Regions from separate parts of the Ferdinandcohnia sp. QZ13 genome, predicted to be linked through region 2. Evidence: a T-box and tRNA genes for the amino acid it is inferred to sense, from the RefSeq annotation. Region 2 holds a T-box; the other holds one or more tRNA genes.

Region 1 (16,267 bases), on a different contig from region 2:
AGTCAAAGCACATTTATGTGTGATGGCGTGCCTTTTGTAGAATGAACCGGCGAGTTACGATCCCGTGCAAGGTTAAGTTGAAGAGACGGAGCCGCAGCGAAAGCGAGTCTGAATAGGGCGACATAGTACGTGGTCGTAGACCCGAAACCAGGTGATCTACCCATGTCCAGGGTGAAGTTCAGGTAACACTGAATGGAGGCCCGAACCCACGCACGTTGAAAAGTGCGGGGATGAGGTGTGGGTAGCGGAGAAATTCCAATCGAACTTGGAGATAGCTGGTTCTCTCCGAAATAGCTTTAGGGCTAGCCTCGAGTATAGAGTCTTGGAGGTAGAGCACTGATTGGACTAGGGGCCCTCATCGGGTTACCGAATTCAGTCAAACTCCGAATGCCAAAGACTTGATTCTCGGGAGTCAGACTGCGAGTGATAAGATCCGTAGTCAAGAGGGAAACAGCCCAGACCACCAGCTAAGGTCCCAAAGTATACGTTAAGTGGAAAAGGATGTGGAGTTGCTTAGACAACCAGGATGTTGGCTTAGAAGCAGCCACCATTTAAAGAGTGCGTAATAGCTCACTGGTCGAGTGACTCTGCGCCGAAAATGTACCGGGGCTAAACGTATCACCGAAGCTGTGGATTGTTCTTACGAACAATGGTAGGAGAGCGTTCTAAGTGCAGCGAAGTCAGACCGAGAGGACTGGTGGAGCGCTTAGAAGTGAGAATGCCGGTATGAGTAGCGAAAGAGGGGTGAGAATCCCCTCCACCGAATGCCTAAGGTTTCCTGAGGAAGGCTCGTCCGCTCAGGGTTAGTCGGGACCTAAGCCGAGGCTGAAAAGCGTAGGCGATGGACAACAGGTTGAAATTCCTGTACCACCTCATTACCGTTTGAGCAATGGAGGGACGCAGGAGGATAGGGTAAGCGCGCTGTTGGATATGCGCGTCCAAGCAGTTAGACTGGTAAGTAGGCAAATCCGCTTACCGTAAGGTTGAGCTGTGATGGCGAGGGAAATATAGTACCGAAGTTCCTGATTCCACACTGCCAAGAAAAGCTTCTAGCGAGGTAGAAGGTGCCCGTACCGCAAACCGACACAGGTAGGCGAGGAGAGAATCCTAAGGTGATCGAGAGAACTCTCGTTAAGGAACTCGGCAAAATGACCCCGTAACTTCGGGAGAAGGGGTGCTTTTTAGGGTGAATAGCCCTGAAAAGCCGCAGTGAATAGGCCCAGGCGACTGTTTAGCAAAAACACAGGTCTCTGCGAAGCCGCAAGGCGAAGTATAGGGGCTGACACCTGCCCGGTGCTGGAAGGTTAAGAGGAGGGGTTAGCGCAAGCGAAGCTCTGAATCGAAGCCCCAGTAAACGGCGGCCGTAACTATAACGGTCCTAAGGTAGCGAAATTCCTTGTCAGGTAAGTTCTGACCCGCACGAAAGGTGTAACGATCTGGGCACTGTCTCAACGAGAGACTCGGTGAAATTATAGTACCTGTGAAGATGCAGGTTACCCGCGACAGGACGGAAAGACCCCGTGGAGCTTTACTGCAACCTGATATTGAATTTTGGTACAGCTTGTACAGGATAGGTAGGAGCCTTGGAAGCCGGAGCGCCAGCTTCGGTGGAGGCGTCGGTGGGATACTACCCTGGCTGTATTGAAATTCTAACCCGAAGGCCTTATCGGCCTTGGAGACAGTGTCAGGTGGGCAGTTTGACTGGGGCGGTCGCCTCCTAAAGAGTAACGGAGGCGCCCAAAGGTTCCCTCAGAATGGTTGGAAATCATTCGTAGAGTGTAAAGGCACAAGGGAGCTTGACTGCGAGACCTACAAGTCGAGCAGGGACGAAAGTCGGGCTTAGTGATCCGGTGGTTCCGCATGGAAGGGCCATCGCTCAACGGATAAAAGCTACCCCGGGGATAACAGGCTTATCTCCCCCAAGAGTCCACATCGACGGGGAGGTTTGGCACCTCGATGTCGGCTCATCGCATCCTGGGGCTGTAGTCGGTCCCAAGGGTTGGGCTGTTCGCCCATTAAAGCGGTACGCGAGCTGGGTTCAGAACGTCGTGAGACAGTTCGGTCCCTATCCGTCGTGGGCGTAGGAAATTTGAGAGGAGCTGTCCTTAGTACGAGAGGACCGGGATGGACACACCGCTGGTGTACCAGTTGTCCTGCCAAGGGCATAGCTGGGTAGCTATGTGTGGAAGGGATAAGTGCTGAAAGCATCTAAGCATGAAGCCCCCCTCAAGATGAGATTTCCCATAGTGTTAAACTAGTAAGATCCCTCGAAGATGACGAGGTTGATAGGTCAGAGGTGGAAGCATGGTGACATGTGCAGCTGACTGATACTAATCGATCGAGGACTTAACCAAAATCACTTCTAATGAATGTTTTAGTTATCTAGTTTTGAGGGAATGAATCCTTCATATAGTCTAGTGGCGATAGCGAAGAGGTCACACCCGTTCCCATACCGAACACGGAAGTTAAGCTCTTCAGCGCCGATGGTAGTTGGGACTTTGTCCCTGTGAGAGTAGGACGTCGCTAGGCATTTATTCCGCAGTAGCTCAGTGGTAGAGCTATCGGCTGTTAACCGATCGGTCGTAGGTTCGAATCCTACCTGCGGAGCCATTGCTTCCATAGCTCAGCTGGTAGAGCACTTCCATGGTAAGGAAGAGGTCAGCGGTTCGAGCCCGCTTGGAAGCTTAAAAAAAGGGAATTCTTAATTGGCCCGTTGGTCAAGCGGTTAAGACACCGCCCTTTCACGGCGGTAACACGGGTTCGAATCCCGTACGGGTCACCATTTTTGGAGGATTAGCTCAGCTGGGAGAGCACCTGCCTTACAAGCAGGGGGTCGGCGGTTCGATCCCGTCATCCTCCACCATTAATTTAACTTTTGCCGGTTTAGCTCAATTGGTAGAGCAACTGACTTGTAATCAGTAGGTTGGGGGTTCAAGTCCTCTAGCCGGCACCACCTTAAATGGAGGGGTAGCGAAGTGGCTAAACGCGGCGGACTGTAAATCCGCTCCCTCAGGGTTCGGCGGTTCGAATCCGTCCCCCTCCACCATTTACGGTTTTTTATAAGCCTTTATTCTTTCTTTGGACGAGTTCAAACGGATGAAGTAGGCTATTTTTATGGGAATTGTAGATTTAATTAGTAAAATTACTCATATTTTGTAGCTGATTGCGCAAGATAATAGGGTAATTGAATACAACAAATTTCCGGATGAAAGTTCGTGAAGCATTTTCGAAGAAGTTTCATGAAGTTTAATCAATGGGCTATAGCCAAGCGGTAAGGCAACGGACTTTGACTCCGTCATTCGTAGGTTCGAATCCTGCTAGCCCAGCCATTTTAGAGCCATTAGCTCAGTCGGTAGAGCACGAACGAGTAAGCTTCGAAGCATAAGCTTCAGCGTACCAATCGAGATGCTACTTGAACTGGCTTTCTGAGATTGGGACGTCGTAGATGTACTCAATTCGATTACATAAACACATTATTCACCAATCTCGCGTACGAGCCATTAGCTCAGTCGGTAGAGCATCTGACTTTTAATCAGAGGGTCGAAGGTTCGAGTCCTTCATGGCTCATCTCTTATGCGGAAGTAGTTCAGTGGTAGAACACCACCTTGCCAAGGTGGGGGTCGCGGGTTCGAATCCCGTCTTCCGCTCCACGAACTACTTCTTTTTCATATTTAGGGGCCTTAGCTCAGCTGGGAGAGCGCCTGCTTTGCACGCAGGAGGTCAGCGGTTCGATCCCGCTAGGCTCCACCAATACCATGATGTATATTCAATAAACCTCAAAGGTTTATTTTTTTTTGCCTTAATCTAATGTCTTTTCTGTTTTACAATTTCCTGACTTAATATAGGTATGGGGTGTAATAAGGGCGCTTAACAAGCACAGCATCTCCTAATGATCTCCAAATGCGGGCGTGATAACGCTCTTAACAAACAAGGTATCTCCTAATAATCTCCAGTTGCGGGCGTAATAACGCACTTAATAAGCACTGCATCTCCTAATAATCTCCAGTTGCAAGGGTGATAACGCGCTGAATAAATTTATTATTTCCTAACTTTATCCAGTTGCAAACAAAATACCATCTCATCCCCCTTCCAAACTGTATAGATATACATGATTTTGTTGAGTTGAGTCAATCTGTTGAAAGCAGTTACAATAGAATATATGGGAGAGGGGGCATTTTATCATGAAGAAGGATATATCAATCATTGGGGTGCCAATGGACTTAGGTCAGATGCGTAGAGGGGTTGATATGGGACCAAGTGCCATTCGTTATGCTGGTGTTGTTGAACGATTAGAAAGGCTTGACTATGATATAGATGATTTAGGCGATATCGAAATCACCCGTCCAACTCGTGAGGAAGTGGCCAATGATGAAAATTTGAAAAACCTTGAGAAAGTATCTGAAGCCAATGAGAAGCTTGCTGCTACGGTTGATGAGGTGATACTGAATGGAAGATTTCCACTTGTTTTAGGTGGTGACCATAGTATTGCCATTGGAACTCTCGCTGGGGTTTCTAAACATTATAAAAATTTAGGGGTCATATGGTATGATGCTCACGGCGATTTAAACACGGCTGATACATCGCCATCTGGCAATATTCATGGAATGCCACTTGCTGTAAGCCTTGGACTTGGTCATAAACGTCTTACTGATATTGCTGGATATAGTCCAAAGATCAATCCCGAAAACGTTGTCATTATTGGGGCAAGATCACTCGACGAAGGTGAGAAAGCATTAATTAAGCAGCTAGGGGTTAAAGTGTATACGATGCATGAAATTGATCGTCTAGGGATGACAAAGGTCATGGAAGAAACGATTCTATATCTAAAAGAAAGAACAGATGGTGTACACTTATCATTAGATTTAGATGGTCTTGATCCACATGATGCGCCAGGCGTGGGAACCCCAGTACTTGGCGGGATTAGTTACCGTGAAAGTCATTTAGCGATGGAAATGTTGGAGGAATCCAAATTAATAACATCTGCTGAATTCGTAGAGGTTAATCCAATATTAGATGATAAAAATAAAACAGCTTCAGTTGCTGTTGCTTTAATGGGTTCTTTATTTGGAGAAAAACTTTTGTGAGGACGCCACAGTATCTCTTTAAGTGAGGTACTGTGGTTTTTATTTATAAAGTTTTGATTTCCACCACATAAACTAGCCAAAATTTGTTAAAATGAAAATTATGGAGAAAATGAAACCTTTTTAAAGGTGAATCGTAAATAATGATACCCGCAGTGGCGGAGGTATACAAAATGGAGACTATCATCAAAAACAGAATTAGGCAGATAAAAAATGGAGATCAGAATGCATTTGCGGAAATAGTAGAATTTTACAAAGACAAGGTTTTTCAAATATGCTATCGTATGCTTGGAAACCGACATGAGGCAGAGGATATTGCACAGGAAGCCTTTATTCGAGCATATGTTAATATTCATAGCTATGATTTGAATAAAAAGTTCTCAACATGGCTATATCGGATAGCAACGAATCTGTCGATTGACCGCATTCGTAAGAAAAAGCCTGACTACTATCTAGATGCTGAGCTTGCAGGCTCAGATGGACTAACTATGTACTCGCAGATTGCCGCAGATGCTGCATTACCGGAGGACGAGCTAGAAACGATGGAACTTCAAGAGTTAATTCAATCGGAAATAATGAAGCTTCCAGATAAGTATCGTTCGGTTATTGTTTTAAAATACATCGAGGAGTTTTCGCTAAAGGAAATTAGTGGAATTCTTGACCTACCGGTGGGTACGGTAAAAACAAGAATTCACAGAGGTCGAGAAGCATTACGAAACCAGCTTCGACATGTATAGGGGTGAGAAAGAATGAACTGTTCAGAAAACAACATGATTGAACTAATGCACAATTACCTAGATGAAGACATTTCTGAAGAGGAAGAGAAGCTACTACGTGAGCACTTGCTAACATGCGAATCATGTCATCAACATTTTCATGAGCTAAAGAAAACCATTGCGTTGGTACAAAGTACTTCTCACATTTCCGCACCTAACGATTTCACATTAAAGGTCATGCAAAATCTACCGAAGGAAAAACGTACTGTGAGTTTTAGACGCTGGTTTAGAGAGCATCCAATGTTGACAGCAGCCTCACTCTTTCTATTATTAATGGCAGGAAGTCTTTTTTCAGTCTGGAGTGAAAGTGAGCAATTCTCTGTTTCAAAGCAACCAAATTTAATTGTGGAAAACAATACCGTCATAGTTCCCGAAGGCGAAACAGTAAAAGGTGATGTCGTTGTAAAGAACGGAAAGATTGTAATTGAGGGAGCAGTGGACGGAGATGTCACAGTGATAAATGGTGAGAATTATATGGCCTCAGCTGGAAATGTTACTGGTGAAATTAAAGAAGTCAACCAGATGTTTGAGTGGCTTTGGTACCATATAAAAAAGGTAGGAACAGATGCAATTCACATTTTTGATCAAGAAGAATAGGCCATCGGTCACGGTGGTCTTTTTCTATTTTGAATTTGTGCTTATCCTCCTACCAATTTGTAATTGGTACATGAAAGTTATATGATATAATATTATAGCTAACTATGTTGTTGGATTATTTCATAGAGGAAGTGTGAGAATGTCATTTAATGAACTCCCATTACTAGGTTACCTCGGCATTTTTTTAGATGTTCTCCTTGTCTGGTATGTGATATATAAATTATTATCCCTTATACGCGGAACAAAAGCTGTTCAGCTATTAAAGGGCATTATCGTAATCGTTTTTATCCGCTTATTGAGTAGCCTATTAGAATTACATACATTGTTTTGGTTAGTGGACCAGGTAATGGATTGGGGATTCTTGGCGATTATCGTCATCTTCCAGCCTGAATTGCGAAGGGCATTGGAACAGCTGGGGCGCGGAAAAATATTCTCCAGAAGTGGTACGGATGAAGATGATCAGCAGGCCAAATTAATTGAAGCGATCACAAAAGCTACCGATTATATGGCAAAACGCCGTATTGGTGCACTCATTTCAGTTGAGCGACAAACGGGAATGGGGGATTATGTAGAAACCGGGATCCCACTTCATTCAGCTATCTCATCAGAGTTACTAATCAATATTTTTATTCCAAATACTCCTCTACATGATGGAGCCGTCATTATTCAAAAAAATCAGGTCGCGGCTGCGGCTTGTTACCTACCGCTTTCAGAGAGTCCATTTATCTCAAAAGAATTAGGAACGCGGCACCGAGCTGCACTTGGGATTAGTGAGGTAACAGACAGCATTACCATCGTTGTATCAGAAGAGACCGGAGCTGTGTCATTAACAAAGAATGGAGAATTACACCGTGATTTGAAACCTGATGCATTTCGGGATTTACTAAAACAAGAACTAATTACGAACGAAAGCAATACCTCTCATCCACTTTGGCAATGGAGGGGGAAAAAGAATGGATAAATTAATGGATAATCGTTGGGTTACACGGATTATTGCCTTATTAATTGCTTTGCTCTTATTTGCATCTGTCAGTTTTGAAAATCAACCTGCATCCAAGAGTCCTGCAGGGATTCCGTTATTTTCAAATTATTCAGAGACACTAACGGAAATTCCGGTAAATACTTACTATGATGATCAAAATCTAGTGGTATCGGGGGTTCCTCAATACGTAAATGTTACTATAGAAGGTCCATCAGGCGTTACCAAGAGAGAAGGTCTTCAAAAGGAAATTGAAGTATATGCAGACCTTACTCAGTTATCTGTTGGCACCCATAAGGTAAAATTACAATATCGAAATATATCTGATAAAATTAAAGTGAAAATTGATCCTGCTGAAATTACCGTCGTTATTCAGGAAAAGGTGACAAAGGAATTCCCTGTTGAAGTCGATTTTGTTAATCGTGACCAAGTAGCAAATGGATATACGATCGAACAACCAGTAGTGGCACCTCGAGTTGTTAAAATAACCGGGGCCTTAGAGGAAATTGAAAGAATTGCGTTAGTAAAAGCGGTTGTCGACCTTAAGGGAGTTACGGAAACATTTACACAGGAATCAAGAGTAGCTGTGTATGATAAAAATCAAAATGTATTGTCGGTCACGGTTGAGCCGAATGTTGTTGAAATTACGGTACCAATTGTTAGCCCGAATAAATCCGTATCATTTACCCTTAAGCAGAAAGGAAAACTTGCGGATGGGTTAAGCTTAGTTAATATTACGCCAACGCCAAATCAGGTTACAATATTTGGTCCAAAAGAGATCATTGATGCCATTTCTTCTATAGAAGGTGAAATCGATCTTGATAAAATTAAGGAAGATTCAACAGTTAAAGTGAAGGTTCCGATTCCGAAAGGGGTTATCCAGGTATCCCCACAGGAAATCGAAGTAACAGTCGATGTCGAAGAAGAGATATCGGAAACCTTCTCAGATTTATCAATTAGAAGCCAAGGATTGGGTGCCCAATTTGCACTAACCTTTTTAAATCCTGAAGCAGGGACCCTCGATTTAGAAATTCAGGGTGCACCGAGTGTCATAGCAGGGACAAGTCCTACCAACCTTGATGTATTTATCGATGTGACTGACCTAGGAATTGGTGAACACGATGTAGATATAAATGTGAAGGGCCCAGATAATGTGACATGGGCATTACCTCAAGAAAAGGCAAAGATACGAATCACCGAAATAGAAGGGTAAGGAAGTATCTGCAAAAGGAGAGATCATTTAAAATGGGAAAATATTTTGGTACAGATGGTGTACGTGGTGTTGCAAATAGCGAATTAACTCCAGAGCTTGCATTTAAGGTAGGAAGATTTGGAGGTTATGTGTTAACAAAGGATAAAGAAAGACCAAAGGTTATAATAGGCCGCGATACCCGTATTTCAGGTCATATGCTAGAAGGTGCGCTTGTAGCAGGTCTATTATCCATTGGGGCAGAGGTTATGCGCTTAGGTGTCATTTCGACTCCAGGTGTAGCGTATTTAACAAAGGCTTTAGGGGCTGAGGCGGGCGTAATGATATCTGCCTCACATAATCCAGTCCAAGATAATGGAATTAAGTTCTTTGGTCCAGATGGATTTAAGCTTTCTGATGAACAGGAAAATGAAATTGAAGCACTATTAGACTTACCTGAAGACCAGCTTCCGCGTCCAGTTGGGGCTGAATTAGGACAGGTAAATGACTATTTCGAGGGTGGTCAAAAATACCTTCAATTCTTAAAGCAAACAGTGGAAGAGGATTTCACAGGTATCCATGTGGCATTAGATTGCGCTAACGGGGCAACATCTTCCCTAGCTACGCATTTATTTGCTGATCTAGATGCAGATATTTCTACAATGGGGACTTCTCCAAATGGCCTTAATATCAACGATGGTGTAGGTTCTACTCATCCAGAAGCGCTAGCAGCTTTCTTAAAAGAAAAGGGCGCGGATGTTGGATTGGCATTTGATGGCGATGGAGACCGTCTTATTGCAATTGATGAAAATGGCGATATCGTTGATGGTGATCAAATCATGTATATTTGTGCAAAGCATATGAAGGAACAAGGTCGATTAAAGCAACAAACAGTGGTTTCCACGGTAATGAGTAATTTAGGCTTCTATAAAGCTTTGGAAGAGAATGATATTGCAAGTGTACAAACCGCTGTTGGTGACCGCTATGTTGTAGAGGAAATGAAGAAGAGTGGATATATCCTAGGCGGTGAACAATCAGGACATATCATTTTCCTAGATTACAATACAACTGGTGATGGACTATTAACAGGTCTGCAATTAGTTAATATCATGAAGAGCACGAAGAAACCTTTATCACAGCTTGCAAGTGAAATGAAAAAGTTCCCGCAGCTATTGGTGAACGTGAAAGTTACAGATAAATACCATGTTACAGATAATCCTGTGATCAAAGAGGTTATCGAACAGGTAGAAGCTGAAATGAATGGTAATGGTCGCATCTTGGTACGACCTTCAGGAACTGAGCCTTTAGTAAGGGTAATGGCAGAAGCTCCAACAGAAGAGCAATGTAAAGAATATGTAGACCGTATCGTAGCTGTTGTAAAAACAGAAATGGGTGCGGAGTAATTATACAATTTGATTAAAAATATGCAAACTTGGCACAACCTGTTCCACGTTTGCATATTTTTTTAGTATACATGGAAAATTTATTCCATGTTTTGATTGACGATTTTGGATTTTCTGTAGTATTATTGTTCTTGTTCTTTTTTATTGTGGAGAAGGAGGGATAAGACTATCATTCATAATCATTTTTAAAGCGCCAGAACTAAACCATGAACGGAAAAAGTAACAAAGCATAGGCTGTTGTTACAGGTTTAGTTGACGAGGAGGAGGTTTATCGAAACTTCGGCGGATGCCTCCCGGTTGTCATCAATCACGACCGCAATTCCTTTTTGGTAAAACAGAGGGGTGACTCTCTGCACAAACAGAAGGATATGATTGAGTAAACAGATAAATATGGAAAAAAAGGGGCAAGTTAGCCCCGTGCTTTCTTGTTCCCTTTTTTAGGGAGGAAACTTAATTTATGTGCGGAATTGTAGGTTTTATTGGACAGAAAGACTCTAAGGATATTTTGTTAAAGGGACTAGAAAAGCTCGAGTATCGTGGATATGATTCAGCTGGAATTGCAGTGATGAATGATGAAGGTGTTCATGTTTTTAAAGAAAAAGGTCGTATTGCAACACTTCGTGAGGCGGTAGATCAAAGTTTATTTGCTACGGCGGGGATTGGGCACACACGTTGGGCAACACATGGAGTGCCAAGTAAAATCAATGCACACCCACATCAAGCATCTTCTGGACGGTTCACTCTTGTTCATAATGGTGTAATTGAAAATTACACACAGCTTAAGGATGGGTATTTACAAAACGTGGAGTTAAAAAGTGATACGGATACAGAGGTTGTTGTTCAAGTACTTGAGCAATTTGTAAATCAGGGACTTGAAGTTGAAGAGGCATTTCGTAAGACATTAAGCCTTCTAAAGGGATCCTATGCGATTGCAATGCTTGATGAGCAAAACAAGGAAACGATCTATGTTGCGAAAAACAAAAGTCCACTTCTTGTTGGTCTTGGAGACAATTTTAATGTTGTCGCAAGTGATGCAATGGCAATGCTTCAGGTAACCGATCAATATATCGAGTTAATGGATAAAGAAATTGTCATTGTTAAAGAAGAGTCTGTCACAATCAAAAATTTAACGGGTGAAGCAATCAACCGTGACCCATATACAGCAGAGCTAGATGCAAGTGATATTGAAAAGGGAACCTACCCACACTATATGCTGAAGGAAATTGACGAACAGCCTTTGGTAATGAGAAAGATTGTTCAAGAATATCAAAACGATAATGGTACATTGTCAATTGATCCTTGTATTGTCGAAGCAATGAGGGAAGCAGACCGCGTCTATATCATTGCTGCTGGAACTAGTTATCATGCTGGTCTTGTTGGGAAGCAATTCATTGAAAAAATGGCGCACATTCCAGTAGAGGTTCACATTTCTAGCGAATTCTCTTACAATATGCCACTACTATCTGAGAAACCATTATTCATCTTTATTTCACAAAGTGGAGAAACTGCTGACAGCAGAGCGGTTTTAGTACATGTCAAAGAAATGGGCCACAAGTCCATTACGATTACTAATGTCCCAGGTTCAACACTGTCTCGTGAAGCTGATTACACTTTGCTATTACATGCAGGTCCTGAAATTGCAGTGGCATCAACAAAGGCATACACTGCTCAGTTAGCCGTACTTGCAATCCTGGCCTACGTAACCTCAGAATCAAAGGGAATCATGGTGGGGATGGACCTAGCCAAAGAGCTCGGTATTATCGCAAACAGCATGGAGGCTCTTTGTGATGACAAAGAAGTAATGGAAGCAATCGCGTGGGAGTATTTTACAACAACTCGTAACTGCTTCTTTATCGGTCGTGCGATGGACTTCTTTGTTGGTTTAGAAGGTGCCTTAAAGCTAAAAGAAATCTCCTATATCCAAGCAGAAGGTTTTGCTGGAGGAGAATTAAAGCACGGAACAATTGCCTTAATCGAAGAAGGAACACCGGTTATCGCTCTAGCTACACAAGAGCATGTGAACCTAAGCATTCGTGGGAATGTCAAAGAGGTTGTTGCACGTGGTGCACATCCATGTATCATTTCTATGAAGGGCTTAGAAACAGAGGAAGACCGTTATGTGCTCCCGGCTGTTAACGAAATGCTAACACCACTAATCTCTGTTATCCCATTACAGCTTATCTCCTATTATGCAGCGCTTCATCGTGATTGCGACGTTGATAAGCCACGGAATTTAGCAAAGAGCGTAACGGTGGAATAAGGAATAAATATAAATTAAGACTGGTGTTTAGAGACAAAAAAGATGGTAACTAACAAAAAAAGTTGAACACTAGAAAAAAAAGAGTGGAACCAACAAAAAAAGTTGTAAATTTTAATTAGTTGAATAATTAATAAGAAAGTTTACCATATTAATGCTTAATAAAAAAATAATTCTGGTGAAAAAATGAAAATTTATACCTTAATATTCATTAATAATAAAATAACAACTTTTTTAAAAAACTCTGTCCATAACAAGGGCAGAGTTTTTTTTCTTTGTATAGAGTCTAATATTAGACTCTATACAAAAAACCTATACGTAGCAAGGGATTGACAGAACTTAAAAGGAGAATAAATGTGGCTAAAAGAAAAAGAGAAACTAATCAGGACCAAATAAGTCGGTGGATAAAAGAAGGGCGTGGAAAAGGAGAGGGTTCCAATTATAAACCCTGGTTAACTATTCATGATGTTCCTTCAAAGGGGATGGTAACTAGGTCTAAAGGATGGAAGACAGAAAGAATTCATCATGTACTATCTGACCTAGAATTACATTATTTTTTTACTTTAGAATGGTCTGACTCTGTAATTGATATAAGGGAACAGTATCCACTCCTTCCTATAGAAAGAACATTAGAAATTGCAGAGTTTTTAGGTGTTAAGCATCCAACTGATCCAAAATCAAATGAATTTGTTGTAATGACAACAGATTTTTTTATAACAGTAAAGACAGAAAAGGGAATTGGGTATAAGGCAAGGCAAATAAAACCTGCTAGTAATTTAAAGAAAAGAGAGGGTGAAAAATTTGCAATAGAACAACAGTTTTACAAAGAACTAGGAATTGATTGGGGCATTGTAACAGATAAAGATTTTTCTGAAATATTTATAAAGAATATGGATTTGATTTATAACGCGAAGTATTTAAGCTATTCAGGTTTGAATGAAAAAATAGTTCATAGGATTGCACCAACATTATTTAATGAAATCTCAACTTCTAAGGAACCCTTATCAATGGTTGCATTACAATGTGATGAAAAATTTGGATTTGAGCTAGGGACGTGTTTATTTATCGTAAAATATTTAATTGCAAATAAGTATTGGCTAGCCGATATGGAACAGGAAATCAACCCAACAAAAAAGGTCAATTTATTAATTAATAATAGAAGTCAAATATATAAAGGTAAGGAGATGTTCGGATGAATGAAATCTCGGTGAATTCAATAATAGAATGGTCTGATGAGGAGAATAAACATCTTTTTCTTGAAAGGGTATTATGGATATCTCCTAATTTAGAATATGTTGTAGTAACTAAAATTGGAGAGAAAAAGCAACAGATGCCAATATGGAGAACATATAGTGAAATTATTGAGGCGCTTGAAACCCCTTTTGTAAGGAAATTATCGAAAGAACCATTTATTAAATTACTTTTTCCTGAACAAGAGTATCTTCAAAAGCATTCTATAGAAAGGGACGAAGCGTGGGAAATCCTAGAGCCCGTTTTGCAACTAGAACCACAGATATATGACCGAAATTACAGAGGTGAATTAGTAAATGAACTAATTAGAAAACACGGTATAAAGAAGAAATGGATATATAAAAAAATGAAACAATATTGGGCTTTTGGAAAAGTGAAAAATGCGCTATTACCAATGTATGTAAATAGTGGTGGTCCCGGAAAAGAAAAAAAATTGGGCGATAAAAAAGTAGGAAGGCCACCAAAGAAAACACAAGAAGATATAACCTTAATTGGTGTAAATGTAACTGAGGCTGATAAAAAAATTTTTAAAATAGCTATTCGATTATATTATGAAAAAGCTGAAGTTCCTGATTTAAAGTTTACACACGACCAAATGTTGAAAAACTTTTATCACCAAGGATATCACATAGTAAATAGTGTGAAAAGCCACATACTTCCCAAAGAAGAGGAAGCACCAACGTACAGACAATTCGTATACTGGTTTAATAAAGAATATAGCGTAAAAGATAAATTAATGATGAAGTTTGGGGAAAAAGATTACTTGTTAAATTATAGAGCGAAAACAGGGAATGCAACTAAACGGGCGGCTGGTCCAGGTGCAATTTTTGAAATTGATGCAACTGTTGCTGATGTGTATCTTGTTAGTTCACTAGCACGGAACAGGATCATTGGCAGACCAGTTGTTTATTGTGTAAAGGATGTTTTTTCGAGAATGGTGGTTGGATTATATGTTGGCTTAGAGGGGCCATCATGGATTGGTGCAATGATGGCATTAGAAAATTGTTCTCTTAATAAGAAAGAGTATTGTCAATCTTTGGGGATTAATAATATTGGTTCAAGTGACTGGCCAGCCCATTATTTACCTTCCTCTATTACTGCTGATAGAGGGGAACTAGAAAGTGGCAATATAGAAAATTATATTGATGGACTTGGGATATTTGTTAAGAATACTCCTCCATATAGAGCTGATTTAAAAGGTATTATTGAGCAACATTTTCGAACTATCAATACAAAAATAAAAAAATGGATTCCAGGAGCTGTACATAAAAATTACAAAGAAAGAGGTAGCAAAGATTACAGGCTAGATGCAAAACTTACATTGAAATCATTCGAGAAAATAATGGTTCTTTCGATTATTGAGCATAACAAAAAACTTTTAAAAGATTATCCTCTTTCACCAGACATGATAAAGGATAATATAACGCCTACTCCATTAAATTTATGGGAATGGGGTATTAAAAATAGGTATGGACACCTAAAAGAAATAAGTAAAGACTTGGTTCGTTTGCATCTAATGCCCAGTGGTAATGCATCAATAAGGGAAGCGGGGGTATATTTTAACCGTCGGTATTATTCCTCTGAATATGCTATAAAAAATGAGTGGTTTGAAGCGGCTCTAATAAAAGGGAGTAAGACTATTACAGTCTCTTATGATCCAAGAAATATTAATAATATTTATTTTCTTAAACCTGATGGAGAGTTTGAAAGGTTCGACATGACTGATAGTCTTCATGACGGTGAGGAAGTTACACCGAGAGTTGAAGATTTACTAGAGTATTATGAAGACAAATTCGTTAAAGAAGAACTTTTGAAAGGAGAACAGAGGCAAATGTCAGCAGATACTGATGCACAGGTTGAGGCTATCATTGAAGAGGAGTCAACTAAAACAAATAACGCTCAAATTCCAGGGCAAAGTAAGCATAGTAAAACAAAAGATATTAGGAAAAATCGGGGTATCGAAAAAGAGACTTTAAGAAAGAAGCAGGCCTGGAATGATACTCTAAAACCAAATAACCCGACTAAATCGGCAGAGATTATAGATATTAAAATGCATGTCCCGTATGAAAATAAAGATGAAAAAGGAATAATAAATTTATTAAAAAATTTAGGAAGTGGTGAAGAAAATAAGTGAAAAAAGAATTAAATATAGGAGGTAGTATTATCTATGCTCTCATGGGGAGACAATGTAGAGCGGTTTATAAAGAACAGGAAATAGATGACTATAGTAAAAATCCCTTGATAGAGGCACTACCAAAAATATATACAATGAAAGAGGTAGCAGAACTACTATTTAATCTACCAAAATTAAGAGAAGGTGATTGTGATAAACCACCTGAAATTAGATTACATATCGTTGAACAGATTCGTAATTTTATGCAACCATTACCTCTCCATTTAAAAATAGAATTTGAGATATCCTTATTAATTAGGAGAGGGTACGTTGGTAGGAATCCATTATCGCCTTTTTATGCAAGGCAATTTGCGGTTGGTGTAAAAAATATTTTGGACCATGATTTAGATGAAAGTGGTAAAAATTTGATTGGAAATCGTTCAACAGCTAATTGTTATACAGTAATGGGGATAAGTGGTATTGGTAAAACAACCGCTGTTGAAAAAATATTATTAATGTACCCTCAAGTAATAGTTCATACCAATTATCAAAGAGGGGAATATTCCTTAGGGTACTTAAAACAAATAGTTTGGATTAAAATAGAATGCCCTTTTAATAGTA
Region 2 (16,267 bases):
CTACAGTTTCGACGAGGTGTCATACTATTTATACCTATAGAGATTGTTCAAAATCCATGTAAAAGTGACAATATTAGTCAATTTTTGTGATTTCAACAAGCATATCTCCACCTGGAGTTTGAACCGTTACTTTCTCTCCAACATGTTTTCCAAGTAGGCTTTTTGCGATTGGAGAGTCATTTGAAATTTTACCTTCAAACGGATCGGCTTCGGCACTTCCCACAATCGTGTAGGTTTCTTCTTCCCCATCCGGAAGCTCAATAAAGGTTACTGTTTTTCCTAATGAAACCTTACCAGCGCTGTCAGCATCTTCTTCAATAATTTTTGCATTTCGAATCATATTTTCAATTGTTGTAATACGTCCTTCAACAAATGCTTGTTCATCCTTCGCTGAATCATACTCTGAGTTCTCAGAAAGATCTCCAAAACTTCTTGCTATTTTAATACGCTCTACAACTTCTTTACGCTTTACTGTTTTTAAATGTTCTAATTCCTGCTCTAATTTTTGTTTTCCTTCTAATGTCATTGGAAATACTTTCTCTACCATAATCCCTTCACTCCTTGTAGTCGTTACAATCCCCCTGTGATTGCTTTACATATGTAGTACGAATTGTTTTCTTTTTAGTATAGTAAGGAAAGGAATGGCAGGGAATTTCTACCATTCCTTTCCTTATAATTTGTACTATCATAACATCGTTTTCTCTGTTATGTTATTACAAAATGACATTTTGTTCAAGAATAGTTTGAATTTTTGTTACCATTAAGTCAATTGCAACGTGATTTTGCCCACCTTCAGGGATGATGATGTCAGCATATCGCTTCGTTGGTTCACAGAATTGATTATGCATTGGACGGACCACCGTTTCATATTGCTCAATAACAGATTCCAACGTTCGACCACGATCTTTAATATCCCGTAGCATTCTCCGGATAATACGGATATCGGCATCTGTGTCAACGAATAGCTTTATATCCATTAAATCTCGTAGTCGCTCATCTTCAAGAACGAGAATTCCCTCTAAAATAATAACATCCTTTGGTTCAACGTGAATGACTTCAGAAGACCTTGTATGAAATTTATAGTCATAAACCGGCTTACTTATACCTTTGTAATCAAGAAGATTTTTAATATGTTCAATGAGTAAATCATTATCAAAAGCTAACGGATGGTCATAATTTGTATTTAATCTTTCTTGAAAAGGCATATGGCTTTGATCTTTATAATATGAATCTTGCTCGATCATTAAGATTGAGTGACCCGTAAAATGCTCAAATATGGCTTTTGATACACTTGTTTTTCCAGATCCTGAGCCTCCAGCAATGCCAATGACAATTGGCTTCTTGCTCATCTTACTTCCCCTTTCGCATCATGTTTTTCGGATATACAGGCTTGTCTACTTTAAACGAAACAATTTGCAATGGATGTTTTGCAGCATCAATCTCGTTTCCGTCCTCATCCCAAATCGCCTCAACTGTTTGTGTAAAGTTATCAATTTCAGGGCCGAAAAACTCAACCTGGTCTCCTTTTTTAAAGTAATTTCGCTGCTGTAACGTTACAATCCCTGATTCCTTATCATAGTCTAACACCAGACCAGCAAAATCATAAGTTGTTTTTTTACTATGAGTGCCATACATTTGTTCTTTTACACCAGGAACTCCTTCAAAGAAGGCAGGCGCAGTCTCACGATTCGCACATTTATCAAGCTCTTTAAGCCACTCTTTATTGATGACAAAATTGTCAGGGTCGGCACTATATGCATCAATCACTTTTCGATAAACACTTACTACCGTTGCGATATAGTGAATCGATTTCATTCGTCCTTCAATTTTCAAACTGTCAATTCCCAATTCAATCATTCGTGGAATTGATTCAATAAGCTTTAAGTCTTTTGGACTCATCGCAAAAGGGGCGTCCTTCTCATCAAATAGGGCTACTTCATTTTCATTTTCATCTAGTTTGAATAAATCGTAATCCCATCTGCATGACTGGCAGCAGCCACCACGGTTGGAATCGCGAGCTGTCATATGATTACTTAATGTACAACGACCAGAATAAGCAATACACATAGCACCATGTACGAATGTTTCGATTTCGATATCGACTTTTTCCTTCATTTCTTTAATCTCTTCAGCACTCGTTTCACGTGCTAGTACGACACGTTCTAACCCTTCTTCCTTCCAAAATTGAACAGCCTTCCAGTTGGAGAGGGATTGCTGTGTGCTTAGATGTACTTCCATTTTTGGAGCGACTCGTTTACATGTTTCAATAATAAGAGGGTCTGCTACGATGATACCTGAAACTCCAGCTTTTTCAAGCCCCATTAGATATTCATCTATTCCATCCATGTTTTCGTTATGGGCATATATATTTGTAGTCACATAGATTTTGGCACCATATTTGTTAGCGAATTCTACACCTTCTGCGATTTCTTCTAGTGTAAAATTATCAGCGTTGGAACGTAGTCCATATTCTTGACCACCAATAAAAACAGCATCTGCACCATAGTGAACAGCAATTTTTAATTTTTCCAGGTTACCTGCAGGTGCAAGCAATTCTGGCTTCTTGATAATTACACGTTTGCCGTCTACTATTTTTGAAATTGGTTCTCTTTCAACTGCTGTTGACATGCATTTTCCTCCTCTTTGTCTAATCAGTAGACCGTTTCTTTAAAGTAGAAACCTGTGTCTAGTGGCCGATTGATTGGTTGAAGTACTTCAAGTTGCGCTAATAGATCATCCTTGATGTCCTCATATTCATCCCGATTTTCTACACATAAGTCTATTGCTTTTCGATAAATTTTGGTTACTTCAAGGAGATATTCAGACGATTTTAAAATTCCTTCGATCTTAAAGCTGTCAACGCCAGCATCAATCATTTCTTCCAATTCGTCGATAATACAAACATCATTCGGGCTCATAATATGTGTACCATTTTCATCTTCAAAAACCGGGTATTTATTGTTACGCTCTTTGTCAAATAAGAACATATCTTTTTCTTTTTTGCGGTTTTCGATTTCCATCACATTGCCTTGATATTCAAAATAGTTTCCAACTAGTGATCGCTTTGATTGGAACATACACATCATGCCATGTACTTGAACCTCAATTTCAACCTCGGCATTTTCTTTTATTTCAACAATTGCATCCATATTTAATTCACGAGCAAGCACGGCACGCTTTGCACCTTTTCTTCCCCAGTAATTACATGTATACCAGTTTGTCGCAGTCGTTTCAGTATTCCAGTGAAGCTTCATTTCCGGTGCAACCTCACGGACAGTCATTAGTACTGCTGGGTCCCCAAACACAATTGCATCTATTTTACTATCCCGTAAGAATGCGATATAGTCTGCTAACTCATCCACTTTTTCATTATGGTAAATGGCATTCATCGCAACATAGATTTTTGCATCGTGAGCATGGGCAATTTCAACCGCTTGAACGATTTTCTCTCGATTAAATTCCCCTGCAAGACGTAACCCATATCGTTGTTCACCTATTATAAACGCTGTTGCCCCAGCCTGTATCAATGGTTCAATATCTTCTACACATATAGGCGTGACCAGAAGTTCTGGTTTCTTCATTCCTTAACACCTCTTCTTTTACTTAATGCAACCCCATCCCCTACGGGTAAGATGGTCGTTTGATAATCTGGGTGTGCGAGGAGCCACTCGTTATACGATTTAATCTTTGTTACGAGATTTCGAATTCTTTTATTCTCGATTTCTTCCTCCGCCACAAGCCCTTTAAATAGTACATTATCAGTGACAATTAAGCCATCCTTTGAAAGACATTTTTCATAGATGTCAAAAAAATGTCGATATTGGCCTTTTGCTGCATCAATAAAAATACAATCAAATTCACCATGTTTTTTTATTTCGTCTGCAACTTCTAGAGCATCTCCAAAAATCACTTCTATTTGGGAGCTTGTACCAGTCCGTTCAATGTTTTCAACGGCTTTTTCATATCGTTCTGCGTCCCTCTCAAGAGATACGATTTTAGTTCCAGGTAGTGCCTGTGCCATCCGTATTGCAGAATAACCAATCGCAGTACCAATCTCGAGAATTTGCTTTGGTTGAGATATTCGCAGTATTTGAAGCATTGTTTCAATGCCTACTAGTTCCATAATTGGTACATTATTTTCTTTAGCATAATGTTCAATTTCTTCAACGATTTCGTTCCTTTTTGGAAGCAGGGCTTCTAAATATTGGGTTATTTTACTTGATAACAAGAAAAAAACCTCCATTTCAATATGGTGGTGTCGGATATAATATAGTTTTTTTGTTTTTGTATGATAATAATTTTGCAAAGTTTATTTTATCATAAAAGAAAAGGGAACGCCATATTGCGTTCCCTGGAAACGTTACTCTTGTTGATTCGTAATATATTGTGCTTTTTTTGCATTATGTTCTTCCAATGTCTTCGAGTAATATACTTCCCCTGTTGGGGCTGCTAGGAAGTATAGAAAATCTGTTTCAGCAGGGTTTAGTGCCGCTGATAAAGATGATTCTCCGGCATTGGCAATCGGACCTGGTGTTAAACCTTTAATTTTATACGTGTTAAACGGTGAATTCACTTCAAGATGATCGTATAGTACGCGCTTCTTATGCTCTCCTAATGCATAAAGAACAGTCGGGTCTGTTTGAAGTGGCATATCAGTATCTAAACGATTATAAAACACGCTAGAAATTGTCTCACGATCTGTTTGTGCTGTCGCTTCTTCCTCTATTAATGAAGCCATGGTTAATAGTTTATGAGTTGAATCAATATACTTATTTCCTTCCATAAGCCCTACATATTTTACGAGAATTTTTTCCGTTTGATCTAGCATTGTTTCGACAATTGATTCAATTGACGGCTTTTTCTCGAAAAACGGATAGGTAGCAGGGAATAAATATCCTTCAAGGGGATGCTTAATATCCTCGTTTAATATTTCTTCCGTTAAGATGCTTGGATATTTACTGATTAGATTACGAACATACTCAGTATCATCCATTTTATTGATGACTTCCTCTTTTGTATAGCCTGTTTGTTCAGCAATAATTGTTGCAATTTCCTCAAGCTGTTTTCCTTCTGGGATTACCATTTTAAAAACAGGTTCACCCATGAAAATTCCGGATTTCAAACTTTCAATAATTTCATCAAAGTTCATAGATTGATTAAGTGTATATTCCCCAGCCTGAAAACCAGATTCATTTTTAAACTTTGTGTAGTAACGAAATACCTTTGCATTTTTTACAACTTCATGTTCCTCAAGAATACGGGCGATTGCTGATGGTGATGAACCGATTGGGATAGTAACCTCGACAGGTTCTTTGTTTGTAGGGTCTACTGGCTCAAGTGCTGATTTTATATATAAATAGCCTCCGCCGATTATTCCAGATATAGCTACTAGTAATATGATAAAAATGATGAATACGATCTTACGGATTGTTTTGGCTTCACTATGCCGTTCTTGCAGATTCTTTTTGTATAACTCTTTTTTCGAATCGTTATCTGACATCTATTGTAAATCCTCCCCTCACTCGAATTATTATACTACATTTTTTTATCTAATTCGTCAATTTTAGGAAAGAATTCACTAGAATTTTGTAGTTTTTTCTAAAAAATCTAGTTGTTTTTAAGTAGTTGAGGGCTATATGGGGAGATGTTTTTGGGAAAAAGAAAAAACAGCGCGCGGCTGTTTTATTCTTCTCCTTCTTCATCAAGGAATGTATTTAACATTTCTTCAACTAGATCCCATTCTTCTTCTGTTTCAATAGGTTGAAGTTCTCCATCTTCTCCATCCTCAGATGGGCTAAAGCTTGATGCGTGAATCTCGATATCTTCTTCATCCTCATTTTCATCACTAACTGGATAATATAGGACATAAGACTTTCCAAATTCTTCTGACTCGAATGTAAATAATACTTCACAAAGAATTTCATTTCCTTGTTCATCAATTACCGTTATTTGCTTTTCACCATGTTCCATGTAAATCCACCTCATTAATTTTTACTATCTAGATACCCCTGAAGAATCATGACCGCGGCCATTTTATCGATTACTTGCTTTCTCTTTTTTCGACTTACATCTGCGGATAATAAGACTCGTTCGGCTGCTACTGTTGAAAGACGCTCGTCCCATAAAACAACCGGCAATCCAAATTTCTCATTAACCATATTAGCAAAATGCTGACTGGCCTCGCCACGAGGTCCAATTGTCCCATTCATATTTTTCGGTAAACCGATAACAACCGATTCTACCTCATAATCCTTGATGATTTCGCCAAGGCGTTCTAAACCAAACTGCTGACGTTCTTCATTGATCTTAATTGTTTCAATGCCTTGAGCAGTCCAGCCCATTTCATCACTGACGGCGACACCGACTGTTTTTGAGCCGACGTCTAAACCGAGAATCCTCATTCGTTTTACCCCTCACGATGGATCTTTAAGTATGATTTAACTAGCTCCTCAATTATTTCATCTCGTTCAAGCTTGCGGATAATATTCCTCGCGTCATTATGACGTGGAATATATGCAGGGTCTCCAGATAATAAATATCCAACAATTTGATTGATTGGATTATATCCTTTTTCTTGAAGAGCATCATAGACATTGAATAATACTTCATTTACATTTGTTTCAACTGGTTCCTCTGGAAAGTTGAATTTCATTGTTTTATCAAATGAGCTCAAGTTCTGCACCTCACTCTTTAGATTCTGATGTTTGAATCCGGGCATGTAAATCTTACCATTCATTGTACACTAATCACAACTAAATAGAAACAAGAAGTGACAATTTGTATCATCCTTACACCTAGGATGATACAAATTTGTTGATTTTTAGATATTTTTTACCCATTCTTCTACAAATTGCAATGCTGATTCAAGCTGGTCTGGATTTTTACCACCTGCTTGGGCCATATCCGGGCGGCCACCGCCACCACCGCCACATCGAGTTGCAACTTCCTTAATTAGTTTTCCAGCATGGAAGCCTTTTTCAATCAAGTCCTTTGTTACTCCTGCCGTTATGTTTACTTTATCATCGTTTACAGAACCTAAAACAATTACTGCTGAACCAAGCTTTTGTTTTAAATCATCAACCATTGCACGAAGATTATTCATATCTTGGGCATTTACCTTACTATATAAAACAGTTGCACCATTAATTTCTTTTGCTTTGTCGACAAGGCTACCTGCTTCAATATTGCCAAGCTTCGCTGAAAGTGATTCATTTTCACGATGTAAATTTCGAATTTCATGCTGTAATGCTTCAATTCTGCTTGAAACTTCAGCCGGCTTTGTCTTTAAAAGATTCGCCGCTTCGTGAAGCATTTTAACTTGGTCATTGATAACATGGTATGCTGCTTTACCAGTTACAGCTTCGATACGGCGTGTTCCTGCCCCAATACCTGATTCAGAAACAATCTTGAATAACCCAATTGTTGAAGTGTTTGGTACATGGCAACCACCACAAAGTTCCAAGCTATAGTCGCCAACCTGAACGACACGTACAATTTCACCATATTTCTCACCAAATAGTGCCATAGCCCCCATCGCTTTTGCTTCCGTTAGGGATTTATAATCTATATTTACAGGGATGCTGCTCCAAATTTTTTCATTCACAATTGATTCAATTTGCTCAAGCTCTTCAGGCTTAATTTGACCGAAATGTGAGAAGTCAAAGCGTAAACGATTGGAAGTTACGAGTGAACCCGCTTGGTTTACATGAACTCCAAGGACATCCTTTAATGCTTGATGTAAAAGATGTGTTGCCGTGTGGTTTTTAATAACCCCACCTCGGTTTTCTTGGTCAACCTTGGAATGTAGTTGGTCTCCTTTGGCTAGACTTCCTTTTTCAATCACAACACGGTGAAGATTTTGACCATTTGGTGCTTTCTGAACGTCTTTCACAATCAGCCTTGTTTTTACATTTTCAATGGTACCTTCATCAGCGATTTGTCCACCACTCTCGGCATAGAAAGGTGTTTTGTCTAAAATAAGTTGAATTTCTTCACCCTCATTTGCCTTCTCAACTACTTCTCCATCTTTTACGATTACAAGAACGGTTGATTGTGCTTCAAGTTCATCATAACCAACAAACGTACTTTCTACTTTTATTTCCCCAAGAACACCACTTTGGACTTGCATGGAATCGACATCTTGACGAGCAGATCTAGCTCTATCACGTTGGTTTTCCATTTCGCGTTCGAATCCATCGTGATCCACCTTCATGCCTTCTTCTTCAGCATATTCCTCTGTAAGTTCTACAGGGAAACCATACGTATCATACAAACGGAAAACATCAACACCTGCAATGGTGTCACTACCTTTTGCTTTTTCCTTTTGAATAACAGTAGATAAAATAGCTAGTCCATCATGTAATGTTTCATGGAAGCGTTCCTCTTCTGTTTTCACAACTTTTTGGATAAATTCTGTTTTTTCTTTGACTTCCGGATAAAAATCAACCATGATTTCGCCTACAACAGGAACAAGCTCATACATAAACGGGCGATTAATTGATATCTTTTTTGCGTAACGAACGGCACGTCTTAATAATCTTCGAATGACATAGCCTCTTCCTTCATTGGATGGAAGTGCTCCGTCACCTACCGCAAATGTAACTGTACGGATGTGGTCAGCAATAACCTTGAATGCCTCATCTTTTTCGTTTTCTTGACCATATTTTTCACCAGAAATGGACTCTGTTGCCTCAATAATTGGCATGAATAGGTCTGTGTCAAAATTGGTAGGCACATTTTGAATAACAGAGCACATTCTTTCAAGACCCATACCAGTATCAATATTTTTCTTAGGGAGTGGAGTATATGTACCGTCTGGGTTATGGTTAAATTGTGAGAACACAAGATTCCAGATTTCTAAATAACGTTCATTTTCTCCCCCTGGATATAATTCAGGATCATTCGGGTCATTCCCAAATTCGTCACCGCGGTCAAAGAATATTTCTGTGTTCGGACCACTTGGACCTTCACCAATATCCCAGAAGTTTCCTTCTAAACGAATAATGCGCTCTTCAGGAATTCCAATTTTTTCATTCCAAATTTTATGTGCCTCATCATCTTCTGGATGGATTGTAACGGAAAGTTTCTCAGGATCGAATCCAATCCAGTCTTTGCTTGTTAAGAATTCCCATGCCCACTCAATTGCTTCTTCTTTGAAATAATCACCAATTGAAAAGTTTCCAAGCATTTCAAAGAAAGTGTGATGTCTTGCTGTTTTCCCTACATTTTCAATATCATTTGTACGAATGGATTTCTGTGCATTACAAATCCTAGGGTTTGCGGGAATAACACGTCCATCGAAGTATTTTTTTAATGTAGCTACACCACTATTGATCCAAAGTAAAGATGGATCTTCATGTGGAACTAAAGAAGCACTTGGTTCAACAGCATGCCCCTTTGATTTAAAAAAATCTAAAAACATTTGTCGTACTTGAGCTGATGTTAATTGTTTCATTTCATAACCTCCAATATCATTTTAGACATAAAAAAATACTCTAATCCCTAAAAAACAGGGACGAGAGTATGCTCGCGGTACCACCCTGATTATGGACGTCAAAAAATAAGAAACGTCCATCACCTTCGTATATTGATAACGGTATTCACCGGTAGGTTTTCCTACACTCAGGAGTAGCGTTCTGTTACCCTTCATCCGAAATTCCTCTCAGCCATGGAAATTCCTCTCTGGTTCGATGGTCCTGTAACATACTGATTCCTTCATTGTTTTCGTTTGTAATACATCATTTCTTGTCAATTATATTCAAGTCAAAAATGTTTGTCAATCCTGGTGCTATTCCTTATTAATAACAGTAAAATGCTGCTTGGCATGGATGATAAATACCTTTAAAATAGCCACAACCGGAACGGCGACGATGAGTCCTACAACCCCACCTATTTCTCCACCTAATAAAAGTGCCGCAATAATTACAATGGGATGTAGTCGTAGGCTTTTTCCTACGATAATGGGCGACAGCAGGTTTCCTTCAATAAATTGAAGTCCGAAAACGACAATGATTACAATAATCACCATCTTCATTGATATTGTAGCGGCAATTATGACTGCAGGAATGGCACCAATAATCGGTCCAAAGTAAGGGATAATGTTTGTAACCCCAACAATACTTCCAAATAACAACGGATACTTCATTCCAGATATCCAAAAAGCCAAGGTCGCTGTTGCACCTACAAGCAGACATACGAAGAGCTGCCCTCTTATATAATTCCCCAATGACTCATCAACATCTCGAAAAAAAAGTTGCCCCGCTTTTCTAAGTTTTCTTGGAGTCATGTACCAAAGCGCTTTTATCATTTGGTCATGGTCCTTTAACAAATAAAAAACAATGAACGGAATGATTGCAATTATAAAAATGGAATTGAGAAGAGCTTTTAAAAAGTAAATCGTCCGCGAAAGCAGATAATCTACATAGTTTTCAACTGAATTTAGCAAATCATCAAGCTGCCCGTGAACAAAAGCTGGAAGCTGTGATGTTCCTGATTCGATTTCTTTTAACCACCCCCTGTACGTTTTACTGAATTCAGGAAAACTTTCGGCAAGATCCCTAAGCTGCCCAAGAATCACCGGTATTCCTTTATATATTCCGATTCCAATTCCTCCGAAAAAAAGGAAATAGATAAGCAAGATAGCAAGTGATTTCGGAAGCCCTCGATGGTTGAGTTTGTCTATAATCGGATGAAGCAAATAGGTGATAAAAACAGAGATGATAAAAGGAATTAAAAATGTTTTTAAGAGTGACACAATCGGGAGCCAGATCGGAGCCAATTTTAAAAAAATATAAATTGTCAAAAACGCTATTAATAATAGTGATATTCTAAAAATCCATTTGACTCGATTTTCATTCAACTGTTCTCACTCCCTCACTAGTAGTTTTTGGATTCTAAATGGTTTTATACAGACGAGCTGTTGGCAGATTGCATTGTAAAAATACTGATTTTTTTGTGAAATGATACCCGAAAGGATGTGATAGATTGATTATTAAGTCACGTGATAAAAACGTTGAACGAGAACTATTTCGATCTTAAAGGTCCGCGAAAAATTAGATGTAGAGGACGAAAACAATTTTACTTGGCCTTCTAAATGAATGCCTCATTTTAAACAACTTTTACTTGGGGGCACCCACTATACCGATAAACTCTTTTTTACGATATACGTACATAAATTCGGAAACGTTGGATATACCGAAAACCTTATTTTTGTATTTGTAAACCAAAAAACCCCACATCCGTGGGGTTTTTCATATTAAAACATTTTCGTAATGCGTTTACGCATTTTTTTCATGTTGCGGGCAGACATTACATCTGTTCTTTGCATAATTCCGTATGCCGCAGCACCTAGACCCATCGTGATTAGGGAAGTCATAGCTTTATTCATAACCTCTTCACTCCTTGTTTAGGATTACATACTGATCCTTCTATCGTCGTCAGCAAACAGATCATCCAACGAGCTGAGTGTGCCATCTTCCTCTACCTGATGTGTGAATATTTGTCCTTTGTTTATAGATAACTCGATAAAACATCCCCAGCAGTAATATTGGTTAACACCAATTTTACCGATATCTTTACTTTTACAATTTGGGCACTTCACAGGGTACACCTCACATCATGGAATTCCTAAGTTAAACATCAACGACGATGACATCTTCGCCAATTTTTAAAGGTTTCTCGGTTTTAACAACCTTTTTTCCTTCAGTAATATCAGCAAAAAAGCCATCCGTTACTTCATACCCTATAATCGTGCCCACTTCTTCTGAAAAATATACATCTTCAAGTAAGCCTAATTTTTGTCCTTCAGCAGACAATAATGGCTTTCGGAATAATCCATGATGGGTGTGTAAAAAATAAGTCGGTGTATCGGCCTCGTGATCTAGATGCTCAAGCATCTGCACATCCGAAACCATGATACCATCATCTCCTATGGCAGAGATGCTTTGGATGGGGACTACTCGATCTCGTTCAAATAGTCCTTTTCCTTTCATAATCAAGGCATTTACCTTACCATCTGATGTGATACAAAGATCAGCAACTCGACCGATTACCTCGGCAGAATTTTCATCATAAATCGGTAAATTCTTGAGAAGTGAGAATGTCCGCAAAGATAATCGCCACCTTCCGAACATTACTTATCATTTACTTTCAGGCATTTAGTCATACTGCACAAGAGTTACCAAAAGAAAAAAGCCGGGGTTCTCCCGACTTTTATTCAGCCTCCAAAAAATCATAAGGCGATATGCCCGCCATTCCGATATTCGGATCTGTTTGAAAAAGCATATCATAATAGGACAAAGCCTCTTTAGGCTCTGAAACAGACTCTGTGCCACCTTCCATGATACCAAAGGTTGCTTTTAATTTTTCGCATAAGGTGGTTTGGCGGTTTGTATCATTCGCACGTTGAACACCTTGGCGTAAGGCATCATCTTCACCACAAAGAATTAAAAAGTTTTTAGCTCTTGTAATGGCTGTGTAGATCAAATTTCGGCGTAACATTCGATAATACCCTTTAACAATCGGTAAGATAACGATTGGAAATTCACTACCTTGTGATTTATGGATCGAACAACAATAAGCATGTGTGATTTGATTCAAGTCTTGTTTTGTATAGGTAACTTCATTTCCTTCAAAATTGACTACAACCATGTCCTGTTTTTCTGTATTTTCTTTTGCATAAAAAATTGATTCAATTTCACCGATATCTCCATTAAACACATTATTTTCAGGCTGGTTAACTAATTGGAGAACCTTATCGCCCCTGCGGTAAGTAATATCTCCGTATTTTAATTCCCGCTTCCCATGTACTGGTGGATTGAAAAGCTCTTGCAGCATGACATTTAAACTGTCGATCCCAGCAGCACCACGATACATGGGTGCCAAAACTTGAATGTCCCTGACAGAGTAACCCTTCTTTTTCGCATTGTCAGAAACCTGTCTGACAACCTCGAGAACCTGATTTTGATAACATTTTATAAAGGACCGGTCTTTTTTAGGCGCTGAAATATCCTGTGGCAGATTGCCTTTTTTAATTTCGTGAGCTAATTCGATTATCGAAGAGCCTTCAGATTGTCGATAAATATCTGTCAAACGTACTGTTGGTAAAACGTCTGAAGCCAATAAATCCTTTAGAACTTGTCCAGGACCGACCGATGGCAACTGGTCTTCATCCCCTACTAAAATGACTTGAACATGCTCTGGTAGTGATTTAAATAACTGATTGGCTAACCAAATATCCACCATTGAAACTTCATCGACGATCAACAATTTACCATTAATGGGGTTGTCTTCATCATGGCTAAAACCTTCAACTCCGTTCCATCCTAACAACCTGTGAATGGTGACAGCTGGAAGTCCGGTTGATTCACTCATTCTTTTTGCCGCTCGACCAGTTGGTGCAACTAAAACAACAGGAAAAGGATTTTCAGAATTATAATCCTTCGGGTCCAATGAGCATCCATGCAACTCCCCGTATAATTCAACAATTCCTTTAATGACGGTTGTTTTTCCTGTACCTGGACCTCCTGTTAGCAGTAGCATTGGCGACATTAAGGCTTTTTGAATGGCATCTTTTTGTGAAGGTGCATATTGGACTTTAATTCTTTCTTCAAGTGCACCTAGTGCTAATAAAAATTCTGACTCTGGAAAAATATCCTCGTATTCGGTTTGTTCCATAATCCGCTTAATATTGGTGACGAGTCCTTTTTCTGAAAAATAAAGGGACGGAAGGTAGACCTTGTCCTCTTCTATGACAAGTTTGCTTTCTTCGGTTAAGTTAATCATTTCCTTTGAAATATCGGTCGCAATGACTTCTTCTCGGGAATTTTGCTCTAATAATTGTTGGACACGCGTGATTAAATCTTCGACTGTCAGATAGACGTGTCCATCTTGCAATGAATCTTGTTCAAGTATGTATAAACAACCCGCTTTAATTCGATCCGGGTGGTTTCCGGAGATTCCTAACTGACGTCCTAGTTCATCGGCTCTTCCAAACCCGACTCCTTCTATATCCTCGACTAATTTATAGGGACTATGTTGAAGAATTTCAAGGGTCTGCTCTTTATACATTTGGTAAATTTTCATCGAAAGCTGAGGACCAAATCCATATTGGGAAAGGCCAATCATAATTTGTTCAAGACCTTGGTGTTCTTGAAGGGTATCGTATATCTCCTTCGCTTTGTCCGCTGAGAGCTTATCAACCTCCTGCAAGATGGCTGGATTCGCAATAATTTTTGATATTGCTCCTTCTCCAAGAGTTTCAACAATTTTTTCCGCCGTCTTTTTCCCGATTCCTTTAAAAAGATCACTTGAAAGATACTGGACGATGCCTTGTTTTGTGTGGGGAATTTCTTTTTGGAATTGGTCAACGTGAAACTGGATCCCAAATCGTGGATGCTCTTTTAAGCGGCCAAAAAAGATGTAGGTTTCATTTTCATGAATGCGAGGGAAATACCCCGTAACAACTGCTTCTTTTTCATGATAATCTTCATTTGTCTCTTGAAGCCTGATACGAACAACAGAATATAAATTTTGCTCATTATGAAATATGGTAACTAAATGAGTACCCTTCATGTATTTACGTTGTTCATTAAATAAATCTAAAGATTCCTGTTGTTCCACAAGTATTCCCTCCCTATCATTTATTCGCTTAATGCTTCACTAACAATTTTCTTTCCATTTGCAGCCAACATATGGTCTGGTTGAATTTCCAATGCTTTTTCAAACATGTTGAGTGCTTTTTCATAATCATTTTTAAAGCCAGCATAAGCCACTCCTAAGTTATAATAAGCATCTGAATGTTCTGGCTCTAGTTCGATGACACGATTAAATGTTTTAATAGCTTCATCAATTACAGATTCTCCCGCTAAGCAAAGTCCGTATTGGAATAAAGCATCTACGTCATTTTCGTTAAGCTCAACTGCTCGTTTCATATAAGGCAATGCAAGCTTTGGTTGACCTAACTGATTCAAAGTCATACCGAGCATAAAATAGGTATCACTATTGTCGACTCCCGCTTTTAGAGCTTTTTCGAACATATCCTTTGCCTTGATAAAATCATCCTGGTTGTAAAGAAGGCTACCAATTCCGTAATAAGCAGTTCCCATTCCCTCATTAAGCTCTAGTGCTTTGGTAAAAAAAGCAATAGCTCTTTCGGGATCTCCAACTGCTGATAAAAGGTTACCGAAATTTATATAGTAAATGGGCTCTTTCGGATTTTCCTCAATAGCTTGTGCAAAGCATTTTGCTGCTTCCTCGTATTTTCCCTCTTGCATATATTCAATACCTTGTTTATTTAAATCCAATGATATTCAACTCCAATTAACTTTTGTGCAGTTCATATTATAACACAGGAAAACCCCAACCCTAAATATAGAGTTGAGGTTTGAATGAAGTTTAACTTTATCCAACATATGTTAGACGTTCGCCATTTTTAAAGACTTTATCAATCGTTGCACCACCAAGGCATTCGTCCCCATTATAAAAGACAACAGCTTGTCCAGGTGTAACCGCTCGAATCGGCTCGTCGAAAATTACTTTTACTGTATTTTCGTCGACCTTTTGTACTGTTACGGCATTATCCTGTTGGCGATAACGGAATTTCGCTGTACATTTAACATCTTGCTCAGGTTTGTTATCTGATACCCAGCTGACATTGGTAGCTAAGATGGAATCAGAATAGAGATATTCATTATGGAAGCCTTGGTCAACATAAAGAATATTCTTCTTAAGGTCTTTACCAATGGCAAACCATGGTTCACCGCTTCCGCCAATGCCTAAGCCATGACGTTGTCCAATTGTATAATACATTAAACCATCATGTTTTCCCTTAACTTCTCCTGAAAAGGTCACCATATCACCCGGTTGAGCCGGCAAGTAATTCCCTAAGAATTCTTTAAAATTACGTTCACCGATAAAGCAAATTCCCGTACTATCTTTTTTTGTAGCGGTGGCTAAGTTTGCTTTTTTCGCTAGTTCTCGTACTTTTGGCTTTTCAATATTTCCAATTGGAAACATTACTTTTGAAAGCTGTTCCTGGGTTAGTTGATTTAAAAAATAGGTTTGATCCTTATTTTCATCGACTCCACGGAGCATTTTATATTCTCCGTCTCTATATTCAACACGAGCATAATGCCCAGTCGCTAAATAATCCGCACCAAGTGTTAAGGCATGCTCTAAAAAGGCTTTGAATTTGATTTCTTTGTTACACATGACATCTGGATTTGGTGTTCTGCCTGCTTTATATTCGTCTAAAAAGTAGGTGAACACT

The links. The T-box of region 2 lies ahead of alaS (alanine--tRNA ligase). A T-box ahead of a tRNA ligase gene usually reads a tRNA of that ligase, here a tRNA-Ala.
Region 1: it encodes a tRNA-Ala, which carries the amino acid that the T-box ahead of alaS (alanine--tRNA ligase) is inferred to sense. The anticodon was not compared.

Annotation. Positions count from the first base shown of each region.
Region 1 is NZ_JAVIVW010000002.1:209,860-226,126, reverse strand. It holds rRNA gene RGU12_RS12755 (23S ribosomal RNA) at 1-2,354, shown strand, start outside; rRNA gene rrf (5S ribosomal RNA) at 2,414-2,529, shown strand; tRNA gene RGU12_RS12745 (tRNA-Asn) at 2,536-2,610, shown strand; tRNA gene RGU12_RS12740 (tRNA-Thr) at 2,613-2,685, shown strand; tRNA gene RGU12_RS12735 (tRNA-Glu) at 2,708-2,782, shown strand; tRNA gene RGU12_RS12730 (tRNA-Val) at 2,788-2,863, shown strand; tRNA gene RGU12_RS12725 (tRNA-Thr) at 2,878-2,953, shown strand; tRNA gene RGU12_RS12720 (tRNA-Tyr) at 2,962-3,046, shown strand; tRNA gene RGU12_RS12715 (tRNA-Gln) at 3,255-3,329, shown strand; tRNA gene RGU12_RS12710 (tRNA-Lys) at 3,495-3,567, shown strand; tRNA gene RGU12_RS12705 (tRNA-Gly) at 3,576-3,650, shown strand; tRNA gene RGU12_RS12700 (tRNA-Ala) at 3,675-3,750, shown strand; gene rocF (arginase) at 4,182-5,084, shown strand; gene sigW (RNA polymerase sigma factor SigW) at 5,255-5,818, shown strand; gene RGU12_RS12685 (zf-HC2 domain-containing protein) at 5,831-6,454, shown strand; gene cdaA (diadenylate cyclase CdaA) at 6,594-7,415, shown strand; gene RGU12_RS12675 (CdaR family protein) at 7,408-8,646, shown strand; gene glmM (phosphoglucosamine mutase) at 8,679-10,025, shown strand; gene glmS (glutamine--fructose-6-phosphate transaminase (isomerizing)) at 10,483-12,285, shown strand; gene RGU12_RS12660 (TnsA endonuclease N-terminal domain-containing protein) at 12,639-13,478, shown strand; gene RGU12_RS12655 (TnsB C-terminal domain-containing protein) at 13,475-15,667, shown strand; gene RGU12_RS12650 (ATP-binding protein) at 15,664-16,267, shown strand, end outside.
Region 2 is NZ_JAVIVW010000015.1:479,330-495,596, forward strand. It holds gene greA (transcription elongation factor GreA) at 74-550, opposite strand; gene udk (uridine kinase) at 714-1,349, opposite strand; gene RGU12_RS16140 (peptidase U32 family protein) at 1,351-2,628, opposite strand; gene RGU12_RS16145 (peptidase U32 family protein) at 2,652-3,581, opposite strand; gene RGU12_RS16150 (O-methyltransferase) at 3,578-4,228, opposite strand; gene mltG (endolytic transglycosylase MltG) at 4,361-5,500, opposite strand; gene RGU12_RS16160 (DUF1292 domain-containing protein) at 5,683-5,970, opposite strand; gene ruvX (Holliday junction resolvase RuvX) at 5,985-6,401, opposite strand; gene RGU12_RS16170 (IreB family regulatory phosphoprotein) at 6,407-6,673, opposite strand; gene alaS (alanine--tRNA ligase) at 6,821-9,454, opposite strand; T-box leader at 9,508-9,727, opposite strand; gene RGU12_RS16180 (AI-2E family transporter) at 9,788-10,858, opposite strand; gene RGU12_RS16185 (YrzQ family protein) at 11,255-11,386, opposite strand; gene RGU12_RS16190 (YrzR-like zinc ribbon domain) at 11,411-11,599, opposite strand; gene RGU12_RS16195 (PRC-barrel domain-containing protein) at 11,631-12,107, opposite strand; gene recD2 (SF1B family DNA helicase RecD2) at 12,211-14,619, opposite strand; gene RGU12_RS16205 (tetratricopeptide repeat protein) at 14,640-15,302, opposite strand; gene mnmA (tRNA 2-thiouridine(34) synthase MnmA) at 15,400-16,267, opposite strand, start outside.